DNA from 4 places in the Geomicrobium sp. JCM 19037 genome. Region 2 is predicted to be linked to each of the others. Evidence: riboswitches for the same ligand, from Rfam matches in the RefSeq annotation. Region 2 holds a riboswitch; each other region holds the start of a gene.

Region 1 (4,216 bases), on a different contig from region 2:
CGCTCTGCTGAAGTAGGAATTGTTGATGAAGCGGGTGAGTCGTTAACGGTGTTTGTCAATCCTTATACGGGGTCGATTCTCGGTACGTTGCAAGATCGCGATCGTGTGATGGATCGGTTGGCTGACTTACATAGTGAACTTATGGCAGGTACAACCGGGGATCGAATTGTCGAACTCGTCGCTTGTTGGACAATTATTATGATTGTGAGTGGCCTGTACTTATGGTTTCCTCGTAAAAAAAATAAAGTTCAAGGAGTGATCGTTCCCCGCTTTAGAAAAGGTAAACGCACACTCATTCGTGATTTTCACGCGGTGCCAGCATTTTGGCTTTCCGGAGATGATTTTCTTACTCGTCACTGGCTTATTGTGGACCGGCTTTTGGGGGAATGGGGTTCAACAACTAGTGACGAGCACAGGTGCAGGGTATCCACCTTCAATATGGGTTGGTTCTGCTCCTGAATCTGAAGTCATATCTGAAGATGTAGCTGATGTGAGTTGGGCTGCAGAAAACCTGCCTGTACCAGAATCACAATATATTGCAGGATTTGAACAAGTATCCATTACCGAAGTGACGAGGGTGGCAAAACAGCTCGATATTCATCCGACATATGATGTCTTCTATCCAAGTGGACAAGAAGGGGTTTTCACACTTTCTGTCTTCCCGCACCGAGCTCAAGATGAAGCAACCGTTCATATCGATCAATATAACGGCGCGGTTTTGGCCGATTACCGATACGATGATTATGGAACGATAGGTAAAGCGATGGCGCTTGGCATTACGATTCATAAAGGATTACAATTTGGGTTTTGGAATCAGATAGCCGGACTGCTCGTTTGCGTAGGATGGTAGTCATGATTATAAGTGGGTTTTGGTTATGGAAACGCAGGAAGCCAACGACCCATTCTGGTGCACCGAGATCAATCCGAATTACCGAAGCGAGAGGAATATTAACGATTCTCCTCATCTTTGCCGTCATCTTCCCACTTGTTGGTTTGTCTCTTGTCGTCGTTTATCTCATTGATCGCTACATCATTCGAAAGAGCAAAACGTTGCGAACATGGCTCAATGTTCAAGAGGAGGAACACCATGCGTAGAGGAATGATCGTGGGCTTCCTACTAGTAATGTTGTCGGGTTGTTCAATGGTGGAACGGTTCGTGGACGCCAACAATCATGATGACTACAATGACAGGGCAAGACTCGTTGTAGATATGATGACAAATGAGATTGTCACCGCAAACGAACAGCAACGGCTCTCTGTTCAAGTGACAGCAGACTACATTCCTGTTGTTGATGCAGAACATGTCGGTATCCGCATTTGGCCGGTATTAGCAGGGGAAGAAGAAGCAGATGAGTACGAGCTTTTCCACCATACGATGGGCGTGTATGAAACAGAAGTAGAAGTCTCTCGGGAAGGCCTCTATTACGCGGAGGCCGTCGTAGAAATCAATGACCAAAAGCTACGACCGAAAAAATATTTTGCCGTCGGTCGTCTCTATCAAGAGGAAGTACTTTTGTTAATGGAAAATGGATCAGAGGAATCGGGAAATGAAGATCATAGCGCTCATCACTAGATAAAAAATTTAAAAGGCAGTTGACAAAAGAAATTTTTTCTATATAATAAAAGAAAATTCATAACTAAATATTTCTTATCCAGAGAGGTGGAGGGACTGGCCCTTTGAAACCTCGGCAACAGGCTTACTCTTAAGCACTGTGCCAATTCCTGTAGCATGTATGCTGCGAAGATAAGAAGAGCCTAAACGGGATAAAGACCAACCATCCTCTCTTCTTATTTTAAGAAGGGAGGATTTTTCGTTTCCAAAAGGATACGGTTGAAGAGATTTTTATCGTTAAAACTAAGTAAATTTATATGTTAAATAAGAATTTGTCGTTAGAGGGGAATGTAGATGATTACATTTGAAGACGTATCGAAAATATACGAAACAAAAACAGGTGCAATTCATGCGTTGAAAAACGTGAATGTCACGATTGATAAAGGAGAAATACATGGTGTTATCGGCTTGAGTGGGGCAGGGAAAAGCACGCTCATTCGTTGTGTGAACCTTATTGAGCGTCCAACATCGGGGCGCGTGCTCGTAGATGATATTGACTTGAGTCAGAAATCGGGGAAAGAACTTCAAAACCAAAAACAAAACATTGGCATGATCTTTCAACATTTTAATTTGTTGCAATCCCGGACGGTGTTTCAGAACATTGCGATGCCGCTAACCTTACAGAAGAAGTCGAACAAGGAAATAACAGAGCGTGTAGAAGAGTTGCTCCAGTTTGTTGGTTTGGAGCATCATAAACATCATTTTCCAGAACAGTTATCAGGTGGACAAAAGCAACGAGTGGGTATTGCTCGTGCGCTTGCTTCAAACCCATCGATCCTGTTGTGTGATGAAGCAACATCCGCACTCGACCCGGAGACGACAAATTCGATTTTGCAGCTCATTAAAGAAATTAATAAACAATATCAAATTACTGTGCTACTCATCACGCATGAAATGTCGGTCATTCAACAAATTTGTGATCGGGTTTCGGTCATGGACGATGGCGAGATTGTTGAGAGTGGTTCTGTTATCGATGTTTTCTCTAAACCGCAAGAAGAAACGACGAAGAAGTTTGTAAAGTCAGTATTTCAAGCCGACATCCCGAGTCGCGTTATGGAAACTGTGAAGACGCAAGATGAGCATTCCAAAGTGATTCAGATTGAGTTTATTGGTTCGTCATCGAGTGAACCGATTTTATCGCAGATGGTAAAGAAGTTCGGAGTTGATGTGAATGTACTGTACGGCAATATTACCGAAATACAACAAGTGCCTTTTGGACATCTCGTCATTCAAATCCAAGGAGAAGAACAAGCGATCGAGCAGGCCATTGACTTTGTATACGAAAACGACCTTTCCCTAAAGGAGGTGGCATAAATGTTAGAAATGCTACCGTCTGCAATTCAGCCGAATATTACGACCGCTCAACTACTGGATGCTTTATATGAAACATTGTATATGGTAAGCATCTCTCTCGTATTTTCGGTTCTAATTGGCGCGGTGTTAGGCGTGATTCTCGTTGTCACAAGAGATGGGCATATCCTTTCATCACCATTCATTTTTAACCTTTTAAATCCAGTCATTAATGTGTTGCGTTCGATTCCATTTATTATTTTACTCGTTGCAATTATTCCGATAACTCGTGCCATTGTTGGTACGTCGGTCGGAACGACGGCAGCCATTGTGCCCCTTGTTGCCTATGCGGCACCGTATGTTGCCAGACTCGTCGAGAACTCATTGCTTGAAGTTGAACCTGGAATATTGGAGGCGGCAGATGCGATGGGGGCTTCAAAAGTACAGGTGATTACAAAGTTTATCTTACCTGAAGCGATGGGCTCGCTCATCCTTACGATTACGACGGTAACCATTGGTCTCGTTGGGGCGACTGCGATGCTGGTGCGATCGGAGCTGGAGGAATTGGCGACGTTGCGCTCACATACGGTATCAGCGGTTTGATAATATGACGATGCTCATCACTGTCGTTCTGCTCGTCCTAATTGTTCAAGCGGTACAAACATCAGGTAATTATTTTTCGAGAAAAGCAAGAAGAAGATAAAACAGATAGAGGAGAATGTCATAATGAGAAAACAATTGAAATTCGTAGGGGTAACACTTACTGCAGCGGCACTCGTTGCGTGTGGCGATGATGAACAATCACAAACAGAGGCAGGAGCGTTTAGCCTGATGACCCGTTAACAGTAAAGATTGGCGTGAGCGGGACCGACACGCCGCAGTGGGACTATATTGCTGAACTTGCTGAAGAGGAAGGCATTGAGATTGATTTAATTCGTTTTAGTGATTATGTGCAACCGAATATCGCACTTGCTGAAGAGGAGATTGACGCCAATGCTTTTCAAACCGTTTCTTACTTTGACAACTTTAAAGAAGAGCATGGGTTTGATCATTTAGAAGCCATTGCAGCGACTGTGCTCGCTCCTTTAGGCTTGTACAGCGACGAGTATGAGCGCGTGGAAGACATCCCAGAAGGGGCTGAAATTGCCATAGCCAATGAAGTGACCAATCAAGCGAGAAATCTTATGCTTCTCGAAGAAGCCGGGCTATTAGAGCTAGAAGACGATTTCGGGGTAACGAGTGGGCTTGATGACATTAAAGAGAATCCTTTAAACCTAACACTCACACCTGTTCAACCGGCGAATGCGCCTCGCA
Region 2 (4,216 bases):
GCCATCGCTGTATAACCAACAAGTGCGATGGATGTGACGGTAATCCCTGAGACGAGCGCTGGCATTGATTCTGGGAGTAACACTTTGAATATAATCTGGAACTGGTTACTGCCCATTGATCTTGCAGCTTCAATAACCCCTTTATCTACTTCACGCAAACCAATCTCAACGAGCCTTGCGTAAAAGGGAGCGGCTCCAATAATCAATGCCGGTAGTGCAGCTTGTGGCCCGAGCATCGTGTTGAGTACTGCAACCGTAAACGGTATGAGTAAGATAATTAAAATGATAAAAGGAATGGAACGAAACACATTGACAAACGCAGCGACAATCCAATTAATGATAGGGTTCGCCCATATCTGTTTCTTTGATGTCAAAAATAGCAATAAACCAAGGGCAATGCGAGAATAAATGTAAAGAAAATAGCGATGACGCTCATGTAAACTGTTTCCCACGTGGCATCGAGCATATTATCCCAATTGACATTACTGAGGAATTCATCACCCATCATTCATCACCTCCGCCTGAACATGGTGCTTTTCAATATAGGCAAGTGCTTCTGTTACTGCGTCAGAGGTTCCTTCAAGGGAGATAAACAATGAACCATAACTCCCATCTTTCGTGCGTGCGATGTTCCCTTGTAAAATATTCACGTCAACGTTTACGTTGCGAATGAGATCAGACACAACAGGCTTCTCCGTTTCGTCACCTACAAAAGTCAACTTCACGACTGTACCTTTTTCATCGTGCAATTGATCCTCAATCACTTCTAATGAACCATCGGTTTCTGTAATTTGCTTCACGAACGCTTGAGTAATTTCTTTCTTAGGGTGTTTGAACACATCAAGCACTCCTCCTTGCTCGACGACTTCTCCATCTTCCATGACGGCAACTCGCCCACAAATCTTGTGAATGACGTGCATTTCATGAGTGATGAGCACAATCGTCAATCCTAGCTTCTGATTGATTTCATAAAGAAGCTCGAGAATCGAAGACGTCGTTTTTGGATCAAGTGCAGATGTCGCTTCATCGCATAGCAATACTTTTGGGTCATTCGCAAGTGCTCTAGCAATGCCAACGCGTTGCTTTTGTCCGCCACTCAGTTGCGAAGGGTATGCACCGCCTCGACCGTCCAAGCCGACAAGCGAAATGAGTTCGTCCACTCGTTCATTTCGTTTCTTTTTTGGTACACCGGCAATTTCTAGCGGGTACGCAATGTTTTCCCGAACCGTCCGCGACCAGAGGAGATTAAAGTGTTGAAAAATCATGCTAATCTCTTGCCTCGCCTTTCGTAGCGCACGTCCTTTTAAATTCAGCATGTCGTAATCGGCAATTTTCACCGTTCCCGATGAAGGCGCCTCTAAAAGGTTAAGAAGGCGTATAAGTGTACTTTTTCCAGCACCACTATAACCGATTATGCCAAAGATCTCTCCTGATTCTATCGTTAAGTTCACGTCTTTTACTGCATGAATGTGTGCATCTTTCGTCACAAAAGACTTTGACACATTGTTCATTTGAATCAATTGATGCACCCCCTATCCATTCTATTCCAAGTATCCTTACCTATTCACTATATTTTAAGTTCGAAAAAAATAAACAAGCATACGTTTCGTTTGGATAAAACAAAAATAACCTTTTTGCTAGAAGATGAGCAGAAAGGTTAATCGTACGTTCCATCTCATCTCCCAAGGCATTTGCAACCTTGCAGGAATTGGCACCATTGCAATTGCTTGCCGGTTGCCGGGTTTCACAGGGCCAGTCCCTCCACCACTCCAGATAAGGATATTTAGTTGATGTTTGAATCTTAGCACCCTCACACCGATGTTGTCAACTATTCTTTCAATGGCATAATTTAGGCAAAATCAACTCATCAATAATCTGATAAATATAATTCGCATCAATCGTTTTCTTCGTCACGATCGTACGGTAATGAATCATTGAAGGTCCGATATCTGCGATTAAATCTAACTGTTCCAGCGTAAGTGCTGGATTAGGGTACATGTAAGGGTCGAGTATTGCGAAGAAAGCAAGCCGAAACTTGTGATAATACCCTTGCTGTAACCCAAGTTCTAATTCTTGATTTTGTGAAGCTGCACTTCCAATCGCTGCATACGCACGTTGAATCGATTCATCTTCGATTCGAAAGCTAGACGCCATTAGATGAAACAATTGATCCCGTAAATCATTAAATTGCTCCACTTCTTGTAAGATCTCTTCAAACGGCTTCACGTCTGAAATGGCCTGAATAACGAGATGTGTCTTTGACGTCCACCTTCGATAGATCGTCGCTTTTCCTACGCCTGCGTGCTGAGCAATACGGTCCATCGATACACGTTCATATCCGTGTTCTCCAATGAGCTCTAGTGCCGACTGCATGATGATGCGATCCCGACTCTTGTCCAAAGGGCGTCCCTTCTTCTTTTCAATCGCACTCATGACAAGCCTCCTTCTTCCTATAGTCATTTCATCGTATCACCAGGATATACAGAGTGCAAATTTACGAAACGAAACTGTTTCGAAACGATTGCGTTTCGTAAATAATCATGGTACGATTCATCTTGCTGATTCAAGCCATATATATTTTTTAGGAGGGACGGCTATGGCACATGCACCAACAACTGCTGAAATAAAGGAAGACTTATCGAATGTAAAACCGATACCGATATTAGCCGTTCTTCTTTCAGGCGCCTTTGTTGCGATCCTGAATGAAACGATTCTTAACGTGGCTTTACAAGCATTATGGGAGACTTGGGCGTGAACTCAAGTACAGCTCAATGGCTCGTGACTAGCTATATGCTCGTCATCGGAATCTTAATTCCAATTTCTGCATATTTCATTCAACGATTCACAACGAGACAACTATTTATTACGGCGATGACACTGTTTACGCTCGGTACAATTGTCGCCGGTTTTAGCCCAACCTTTGCCTTCCTTCTTATAGGACGTATTGTGCAAGCGGTCGGGACCGCGATCATGATTCCGTTACTCATGAATGTCATTCTTGCTGTCATTCCCCAAGAAAGGCGTGGGGCAGCAATGGGTATGATGGGACTTGTCATCATGTTTGCTCCAGCAATCGGGCCTACTGTCTCTGGGTTTATTATTGAAGGATTATCGTGGCGCTGGATCTTCTTTCTTGTGATTCCAATCGCCCTATTTTCTCTAGTGTTCGGTTACTTCGTCTTGAAGAACGTCACGAAAACCTCAAAGCCAAAACTTGATCTCTTTTCATTCTTATTGTCTACGATCGGCTTTGGAGGAATTGTGTACGGATTTAGCACCGCTGGTAAAGGCGATTCCTCACTTGCAGACCCAATTGTCATCGCCTCGCTTGCTGCAGGGTTTATCGGGCTGGCCGCATTCGCATTCCGCCAGATAAAAATGAAAGATCCGCTTCTGGATTTACGTGTATTCCGCTACCCGATGTTTGCTTTTGGTTTAATTATTGTCATGCTCGTCATGATGACGATGTTTGCACTCATGCTCGTTCTGCCGATTTATATGCAATCTGCGTTACTGTTCACAGCCATTGCTACCGGACTCATTATGTTACCTGGTGGGATTATAAACGGGGCGATGTCTCCGATCATGGGCGAATCTTTGATAAGGTTGGTCCGCGCCCAATCATTATTCCTGGAGCCATTTTACTCGTCATCACCGTATTCACGTATCGATTCTCCACCCCAGGTGTAGACGAGTGGATACTTGCGATTCAGCACATTTTTGTGATGGTTTCTGTCGCGATGATTATGATGCCTGCGCAAACGAACGGACTTAACCACTTACCACGGCATTTGTATCCGCACGGTACGGCGATCTTTAATACACTCATGCAAGTTTCTGGTGCGATTGGTGCTGCCATCTTTATTTCTATTATGGAAACAGGCAGAAGTAATGCGCTCTCAGGCATTGAAGATCCGACTGCTGCACAGCAAATTGAAGCACTCACAATCGGTGCTCAACAAAGCTTCTCATTCGGGTTTATCTTTGCGATTATTGCTCTCGTCATTGCGTTATTTATTCGTTCAAAAAAACCGAAAACGACAGAAAGTGAATAGTAAAACGCAAACACCCCTATATTGGGCGTGTTTGCGTTTTTTGCTTTGATATCTGCTGAGGGACAATATCCGTGAGATCTTTGGCGCTGAAAAATGCATCTCACTCTCTAAACTACTCGTCAAAGTGAACCAGCGGGTCCAGCTCGAGTGGGGATTTCAAG
Region 3 (4,216 bases), on a different contig from region 2:
ATCCGGTACACCAGGTACACGGGTAGGAATATGCAGTCCGAAAAACGGATCAGCAGTCGTATCAACGTGGTCAAGCTCCCCTTCAAGCGCAGCTTGCACCATCGCTCTTGTAAAGCTAAGTGGAATTCGTTCGCTCACTCCATAGCCGCCTGCATTCCAGCCAGTGTTAACGAGAAATACATTCACATCATGCTGATCAATCTTCTCACCGAGCATTTCCGCATAAACAGAAGCATGTCGTGGCAAGAATGGTGCACCGAAACAGCTTGAGAAAGTCGCTTCAGGTTCTGTAACGCCACGCTCTGTACCCGCAAGCTTACTCGTATATCCACTTAAAAAATGGTACATCGCTTGCTCTTTTGTAAGTTTACTAATTGGAGGAAGAACACCAAAAGCATCAGCTGTTAAGAATACAATTGTATTTGGGTGACCTGCCATACTTTGTGGAAGCATGTTCTGGATGTGTTCCAACGGGTAAGCAGCTCTTGTATTCTCCGTGTAATATCCATCGTCATAGTCTGGCTCACGACTTTCATCATCTAAGACGACGTTTTCGAGAACAGCCCCGAATCGAATGGCGTCATAAATGTCAGGTTCTTTATCCTTTGAGAGGTTGATCGTTTTCGCGTAGCAACCTCCTTCGATATTGAACACGCCGTTTTCTGACCAGCCGTGCTCATCGTCACCGATAAGAAAACGTGTACGGTCTGCGGATAGCGTCGTTTTTCCTGTTCCAGATAACCCGAAAAATAAAGCGACGTCACCTTCTTTACCCGTGTTTGCAGAACAGTGCATCGGCAATACATCTTGAGCAGGCAACAAGAAGTTCATAATTGAGAAAATGGACTTCTTCATCTCACCGGCATATTCTGTTCCGCCAATGAGGACAATGCGCTCTTCAAATGAAATGTGAACGAACGCTTCAGAACGTGTTCCGTCTTCGGCTGGGTCTGCTTTAAACCCAGGGCAGATACGATCGTAAAACCGTTCTCTTCCTCCGCTGGCGTTTCCCCTTGTTCAGGACGAATAAACAATTGACGGGCAAATAAATTATGCCAAGCAAACTCATTGATCACACGCAGGGGCAGACGATAATCTTTATCTTTTCCGGCATAGCCGTGTGTCACAAACAACGCTTCTTGTTGCCCTAAATAGTGAACAACTTTACGATATAAAGAAGAGAACACATCTTTTTCTACAGGGGTATTTACGACACCCCAATCAATGTCTTCATGTATAGTCGGTTCATCAACGATAAATTTGTCTTTCGGGGATCGACCCGTATACAAACCAGTGGTTGCTGCAAACGCTCCAGACTTCGTTAGCACACCTTCGTTGCGTGAGAGCGCTCTTTCTACTAATCTGGACTCAGGAAGGTCCTGTTCAACGTGTTCCCCTTTTAATAAATGTTGGAGGCAGATTCAAAAGATACGGTACTCATATTGGCAAAATCCTTTCTCACATTGTTCACGATACGAAAGTGTGAATTTGAAATTAGTATAACACATTTTAACTTATAGTCTATACTATTTTTCAATTTCACAAATGTGCCATGATTATTGTGTAAAAAACAAGATAGGAGCGATTTTGGATGAAAGCATGTGTTGTGTTTTATGATAGCCATTGTTCACTTTGTCAAAACACGAAGGAGAAGTTGCAAAAATATGCCACATTTCGCCAAGTTAAATGGGTGTCTACGCGCGAAGAAAACTTAGAAAAACACTATCCTTTTGCACGATACGCCGATTTTGAACGAGAGATGTACGTACTCGTTGATGATACGTATGTGTACGGAGGGTATGATGGTGTCATTCGGCTTTTACGTTTGCACCCGCTGCTTCGCACGCCGTTATACTTTGGGTCCAAAACTCCAATACGACCCATCGGCAAAAAGCTATATGAAAAAATTGCGGCGAATCGGCCGATGATTGGCAGTACATGTAAGGATGGACTTTGTAAAATTAGCTAAATTCTTATAAATGGTATAACACAATAAAAGAAGCCATCTCGTTTGCAATTCTTCTATATAACCTTTATATTATTCAAGTAGGCTTTTATCAGGAGAAGGTGGAGGGGCAGGCCCGATGAAACCCAGCAACCACTTGCCGAGTGCAGGAATGGTGCCAACCTGGCAAAACACGACTTTGTGTTCTGCAAGATAAGAGGCGAAAGGTGAAATGTAATGCTCCTTCCTCACAGGTGAAGGGGCTTTTTCATGTTCAAACGGCACGAATTAAGGATCTACACATATAGAGTAAGTAGGAATTGTTTGAGGAGGAAACAAACATGGAAGCAAATGGCCGGAGGCTTTTTACATCTGAATCAGTGACAGAAGGGCATCCAGATAAGATATGTGATCAAGTATCTGATGCAATTTTGGATGAAATTCTCACCCATGATCCGAATGCCGGGTTGCATGTGAAACTGTAGCGAATACGGGACTTATTCTTGTGACAGGGGAAATTACGACGACCACATACGTCGATATTCAGAAGATCGTACGAGAAACGTTGAGTGAGATTGGCTACACGAGGGCAAAATATGGTCTAGACGCAGAGACTTGTGCAATTATTACTGCCATTGATGAACAATCCCCAGACATCGCTCAAGGTGTTAATGCAGCGTTAGAAGCACGCGAAGGCGTTATGACCGACAAAGAGATTGATGAAATTGGTGCGGGAGATCAAGGGTTAATGTTTGGTTATGCAGATAATGAAACTCCAGAGTATATGCCAATGCCGATTTCGCTTTCTCACCGTCTTGCAAGACAACTAACGAAAGTACGAAAAGATGGCGTCTTGGATTACTTGCGCCCAGACGGAAAAACACAAGTGACGATTGAATATGACGACAATCATGAACCAGTACGCGTTGATACGATCGTTATTTCGACCCAGCATCATCCTGAAGTGACCCTCGAACAAATTGAAAAGGATGTTAAAGCAGAAGTCATCGGTCCGGTTGTACCAGAAAAATGGATCGACAGCAAAACAAAATACTTTATTAATCCGACAGGGCGGTTTGTCATCGGTGGTCCACAAGGTGATGCTGGCCTAACTGGACGAAAGATTATTGTCGATACGTATGGTGGTTTTGCTCGTCACGGTGGTGGTGCTTTTTCTGGTAAAGACCCAACAAAAGTTGATCGCTCTGGCTCTTATGCCGCGCGGTATGTCGCAAAGAACCTCGTTGCCGCTGGACTTGCCGACAAATGTGAAGTACAACTTGCGTATGCAATTGGCGTTGCCAAACCTGTATCCATCTCCATCAATACATTTGGTACCGGAAAGGTGTCGGAGAGCGTTTTACTCGAACTCGTTGACCGTCACTTTGACTTGCGACCGGCTGGCTCATTCGCATGCTCAATTTGAGAACACCGATCTACAAGCAAACAGCTGCATACGGTCATTTCGGAAGAACAGACGTTGATCTTCCGTGGGAACGTACTGATAAAGCAGATCAGCTAAAAGCAGAATCAGGAATCTAAACAAAAAGCTCAGCCAGTGGCTGGGCTTTTTTATATGAATGTAGGCTAGAAACAAAGTAGTCATGCCATTTATACAAGATCGTTTACCCTCTGATGGAGAAATTCTTATACTATATATTCACGTTATAAAAATAACACAGCGCGTCACGTTCATTTCCCGATTGAGCCATGCTAGCCGGAACTCCTGACACCCGAGTATACGAAAAAAGTTGCGTGTACATTCCAGTTCAACCAAGGTTGCCATCGTGTTTGTGAGCAAAAACTACTCGTTGTATAACATTTGGGTATTTTTAAGATGTCGGTGATCTAGATCACCCCCGGAACGATCTAGATCGTGTTAAAACGCTGGTTTTTTCCAGATACTGGTCGATCTAGATCGTTTTCATGATGATCTATATAAGTTGAACTTAAGAAATTCATTGAATCGGATGACTGAGATCGGTCTTTGCGGTTGAGTGTTTGCATATTGCGTGTTGAAATTCATCTCGTTGCACTTCGACAGCTTCGTTGTCGATCGTTGTTCGTCACTGCAAGGGTTAGGGGCAACACGAAAAACGTTTGCCGAAGGGTGAAAAGTCCTCACCGAGGCCCACCACCTCGCACAAGCATGTGATGACCGGTCACGTATGTGACAATCCAGCCTCAAACCGGGCACTTTCGGCATGCAACTGTCACAAATTGCACGATTTGTGACAGTTGACACCGTTTATGTGCGAATTCACGTTTAAA
Region 4 (4,216 bases), on a different contig from region 2:
GTCCACAAATATGTCCAATTTCGATAAAGACTTCGGTGGATCAAGTTCAACAATGACGCTCGGTACCTTTTGATTCGAAACAGGGTGATCTTTTGATTCCAGTCGTTTTGAACGAACATAATGGTTATTTGACGTTTGTCGTTTGATCGGCTCTTTACCTTTAAGCTGATCTTTTAACGCACGAATATGTTCGGGTGTCGTTCCGCAACAACCTCCGATGAGATTTACGCCTAAATTTCTAAAGGACACTGCCTGACTTTTGAAATAATTTGGGTTGGATTGATAGACAAGCCTTCCATCTCGGATGCCTGGTAAGCTTGCATTTGGATAGGCAGACAACAATAAATCCGTCGGAATATCACTCTCTTTAATGGATGTAATCGTTTGAGCAGGCCCATTCTGCAATTCAAACCGACAACATCTGCACCTTCACTTTGCAACCTTTGCAAAGCATCTTGAAGCAAAATGCCTCCGTGCAGCACACCCACATCTCCTAAGGACACATTGGCAACAATCGGGATGGATGCATCTTGCTCTTTAATGAGCCGGATGGCACGAATAAGCTCGTGCAAATCATAGTACGTTTCAAGTAGCATGACGTCGGGTGAACTCGCTAATAGTGCCTTTGTTTGTTCTAAAATTGCGTCATCAATTTCTTCATCGGTCCACTCACTTGACCGACCATCCCGAATACCGCCAATCGTACCGGCTACATACGTTCCGTCAGAATGTGCCGCTGCTCGTTTTGCAAGTTCCACACCGGCTTCATTAATTCGAGTAACTTGTGACTCTAGCCCGTAATTCTTCAACTTTAAGCGATTCGCAGCATATGTATTCGCCTGAATAAGATTGGCGCCTGCTTTTACATATTCCAAGTGGGCTTCGTATACTTGTTCCGCTGCATAAAGGTTCGCCTGTTCAATTGATCCGGTAATATCTTGGCTGTAAAGAAGGGTTCCCATTGCACCATCACCAATAATGATTGTCTTTTGTAAAGCTTCAATAAATTTCACCATGAGCCTCCTATACATTCACGAGTTTCGCCGCTTCTTCAAAAGCATAACGAAGATCATTAGTAAGGTCGTTTGCACTTTCAATTCCACAAGACATTCTCATAAGTGTTTCATCGATGCCAATTTCTAATCGGACGTGCTCTGGAACATCGGCATGGGTTTGAGATGACGGGTAAGTCATTAAACTTTCCACCCCACCGAGGCTTTCAGCAAACGTAATGAGTGATAGATTTCGTAAAAGTGGGTCAACGAGCTCTGGGTTTGTAACACGAAACGATAACATCCCACCTTTGCCAGGATAAAGGACTTCTTTCACGAGTGGGTGTTCGTCTAGATACACAGCCACTTCTTTCGCATTCTCTTCATGTTTCTTCATACGTAATGACAATGTTTTCATTCCTCGTACGAGCAGCCAACAGTCAAAAGCCCCAAGCGTCATTCCGATCCCATTTTGGATGTCGAACAATTTCTCCCCAATCGCTGGGTCTTTCACTGCAATTAATCCTGCTACGAGATCATTATGTCCGCCCAAATACTTGGTCGCGCTATGAATGACAATATCTGCACCTTCTTCTAAAGGTTTTTGCAATAGCGGGGTATAAAACGTATTGTCAACAATCAATAGAACGTTATTTCTTTTAGCAATCGCTTGAATTTGCTGAATATCCGCTTCCTGCATTTGCGGATTCGTCGGTGTCTCAATGAACAGTGCCCGCGTGTTATCTGTAATCGCTTCTTCGAGTAATTCTAGGTTTCTAGGGTCAACGTATTGAATGTTCACGCCCCACTTTGGCCAAAACTGTTGGAACAAACGATATGTCCCTCCATATAGATCGAGGGACGCAATAATTTCATCCCCTTGTTCAAACAATGAAAGAACCGTTTGAATTGCCGCCATTCCGGAACTACAAGCAAAACCTCTCGATCCCATTTCCAAATCAGCAATCGCTTCTTCAAGAACGTCTCGTGTTGGGTTTTTCGTTCGAGCGTAATCATACCCTGTAGACTCCCCAACACCAGAATGACGGTACGCAGTGCTCATATAAATCGGGGCATTAACCGCTCCGGTCGTTTCATCTCTTCGGTTTCCTGTCTGAACGAGCTTCGTTTCTTGTGAATATCCCTTTGCCATTCAAATCACCCTCTCTACGTGAACCAAAGATAAAAAATGCCCTCTTCAGAGTATGAAGAAGACACGATCGTTTCGATGTTTCTTCTTATCTCTCGGCATATCATGCCAGTAGGAATTAGCACCTGACTCCTTGAGCTGGTTGCTGAGACTTCTTAGGCCTATCCCTCAGTCTCTCACGATAAGATTCCTTGTTCATTTAGTTGTAGTGTTACGATACCTTATTCAGAAGCAGGTTGCAAGTATATTTCTATTCTGGTGATGCTTCAATGACGAGCTCTTCTTCATTTCCGCATACACATCGTTTGAATCCTGTCTCATATTCACCGTCATTCTTCTGCCTTCCGCGCAGAATATACTTTTCTCCACACTTCGGACAGCGGATGACGATTCGATACCTCGCATCTGTCGTCATGAAGCTCCCTCCTTAAACTGACTGTTTACTGTTTTCATTTGCTTTTTTTACCTTACTTAAGCCTAACCACCATAAAAAAATCATAAACGGAATGAGGACAAACGGCATCCAATTGTTGGAATAAGTGAGTACTAGATTAAAGATACCGTGAAAGACGACGGGAAGAATCAAGCTATACATGAGCCATTTCTTCCTTTGACCCCGTACTTGATAACGGGCAGAACCTAAATAATAACCCATAATCACACCGAAAAGTGCATGTCCACTCACTGGGAATAGCGCTCTTCCTATAACCGCGTCAGGGCCTTGACCTATAAGATAAAATATATTCTCCAGCGTCGCGAATCCTAATGAAAGTGCGACAGCATAAACAATTCCATCGAATTTCACAGTGAATTGTCCAAACTTATAGACCGTAAAAATCAAGAAAAACCATTTAAAGAATTCTTCCAGCAACGCTGATTTTAGAAATGTCTCTGCCAATCTAGATGTTAACAAACCTTCTTCTGTCAGCGCAAATTGTATGACCATTATCGGAAACACGATGAGCATTCCGATAATAAATGCCCGAATAACATCTCTCCACCCAGCGCTTCCATATTCATTTCTTAAGTAAAAATACGTGAGCAATGCCAAGGCAGGAGCAGATCCAACAGAAATGAGCGCCACAACATTCATGTCTACTTCCTTTACGTATTTATTGGTCGAATGCCGATTGAAGGTTCATTAGTTCTGCTGATAAGAGCACGTATAACTTTACTTTTGCTTTCTTACTACTATAGTCTTTGCCAAGAATCACACCTTGATTCAACAAGTCATACGTACTACCTTCATAATCGTATGAAGGGTATACTTCTCCTTCTTCTGCACTCGTCGTAATCACGATCGGTTTTTTGGCGTTACGTATGAGCGGCATGTACGCTTTTGGTACTTGACCTCGTCCGAGCCCTCAATTACGATCCCATCGATGCTCGATGAGTCAAGCATGAACTGTAACACTTCGGCAGAAGCACCTAGATGAACTTTCAAAATTTCAACGTGAAACTCCTTTTTCGGAGTAAACCGCGGCTCAGAAATAATAACCTCACGCACGAGTGGTTTTTGGAAGATGTGCGCTTGATCATTATCAACAATTCCAAAATACCCGTAACCAAAAGCATTAAAACCTTGAACATTACTTGCATGTTCTTTTCTAACATATTTAGCAGAGAACATTCTCTCATTAAAGATAACCACTACACCTAACTCTTTTACTCTGGCGTCAGATGCGGTAATGACCGCATTTCTTAAATTCACAGAAGCGTCGCTACCGACTTGTTCAGGCCCACGTTGTGAGCCAGTGACGACGACAGGTTTAGACACCGGTAACGTTAACTCTAAGAAGTAAGCAACTTCTTCTAACGTATCTGTTCCTGACGTGACGACCACACCGGTAATACTTGGATCTTTACAATAGTCCATCACCACTTCTCTTACGTTCCACAAGTCTGTAAATGTTAAGTGAATGGACGGCTTGGACACAGCGGAACAAATCTCTAAAGAAACGTCAAAAGGAGCATCCAATGAAGCGACTAACTCTTCACCGTCTAGCTCCCCAGCGACTAACTTGCCTTCTTTCGTTTCTTTACTGGCAATTGTCCCCCCCGTTGTTACGAGTGC

The links. A riboswitch is a leader RNA that binds a small molecule or an ion and turns the genes downstream of it on or off. The one in region 2 is predicted to bind S-adenosylmethionine.
Region 1: another riboswitch for S-adenosylmethionine. It lies ahead of JCM19037_RS12110 (methionine ABC transporter ATP-binding protein); the one in region 2 lies ahead of JCM19037_RS11500 (methionine ABC transporter ATP-binding protein).
Region 3: another riboswitch for S-adenosylmethionine. It lies ahead of metK (methionine adenosyltransferase); the one in region 2 lies ahead of JCM19037_RS11500 (methionine ABC transporter ATP-binding protein).
Region 4: another riboswitch for S-adenosylmethionine. It lies ahead of JCM19037_RS02665 (methionine biosynthesis PLP-dependent protein); the one in region 2 lies ahead of JCM19037_RS11500 (methionine ABC transporter ATP-binding protein).

The regions. Positions count from the first base shown of each region.
Region 1 covers NZ_BAWZ01000019.1:50,558-54,773, forward strand. The annotation lists partial or broken gene JCM19037_RS12100 (PepSY-associated TM helix domain-containing protein) at 1-850, shown strand, start outside; gene JCM19037_RS27315 (hypothetical protein) at 853-1,095, shown strand; gene JCM19037_RS12105 (FixH family protein) at 1,088-1,573, shown strand; SAM riboswitch class I at 1,646-1,751, shown strand; gene JCM19037_RS12110 (methionine ABC transporter ATP-binding protein) at 1,907-2,926, shown strand; partial or broken gene JCM19037_RS12115 (methionine ABC transporter permease) at 2,927-3,605, shown strand; partial or broken gene JCM19037_RS12120 (MetQ/NlpA family ABC transporter substrate-binding protein) at 3,760-4,216, shown strand, end outside.
Region 2 covers NZ_BAWZ01000018.1:16,909-21,124, reverse strand. The annotation lists partial or broken gene JCM19037_RS11505 (methionine ABC transporter permease) at 1-505, opposite strand, end outside; gene JCM19037_RS11500 (methionine ABC transporter ATP-binding protein) at 498-1,520, opposite strand; SAM riboswitch class I at 1,673-1,780, opposite strand; gene JCM19037_RS22805 (TetR/AcrR family transcriptional regulator) at 1,837-2,433, opposite strand; partial or broken gene JCM19037_RS11490 (MDR family MFS transporter) at 2,597-4,055, shown strand.
Region 3 covers NZ_BAWZ01000034.1:22,351-26,566, reverse strand. The annotation lists partial or broken gene pckA (phosphoenolpyruvate carboxykinase (ATP)) at 1-1,421, opposite strand, end outside; gene JCM19037_RS16860 (thiol-disulfide oxidoreductase DCC family protein) at 1,592-1,969, shown strand; SAM riboswitch class I at 2,052-2,165, shown strand; partial or broken gene metK (methionine adenosyltransferase) at 2,287-3,487, shown strand.
Region 4 covers NZ_BAWZ01000003.1:80,756-84,971, reverse strand. The annotation lists partial or broken gene JCM19037_RS29815 (bifunctional homocysteine S-methyltransferase/methylenetetrahydrofolate reductase) at 1-1,013, opposite strand, end outside; gene JCM19037_RS02665 (methionine biosynthesis PLP-dependent protein) at 1,024-2,145, opposite strand; SAM riboswitch class I at 2,228-2,330, opposite strand; gene JCM19037_RS25475 (hypothetical protein) at 2,393-2,557, opposite strand; gene prsW (glutamic-type intramembrane protease PrsW) at 2,570-3,235, opposite strand; partial or broken gene JCM19037_RS02655 (asparaginase) at 3,255-4,216, opposite strand, start outside.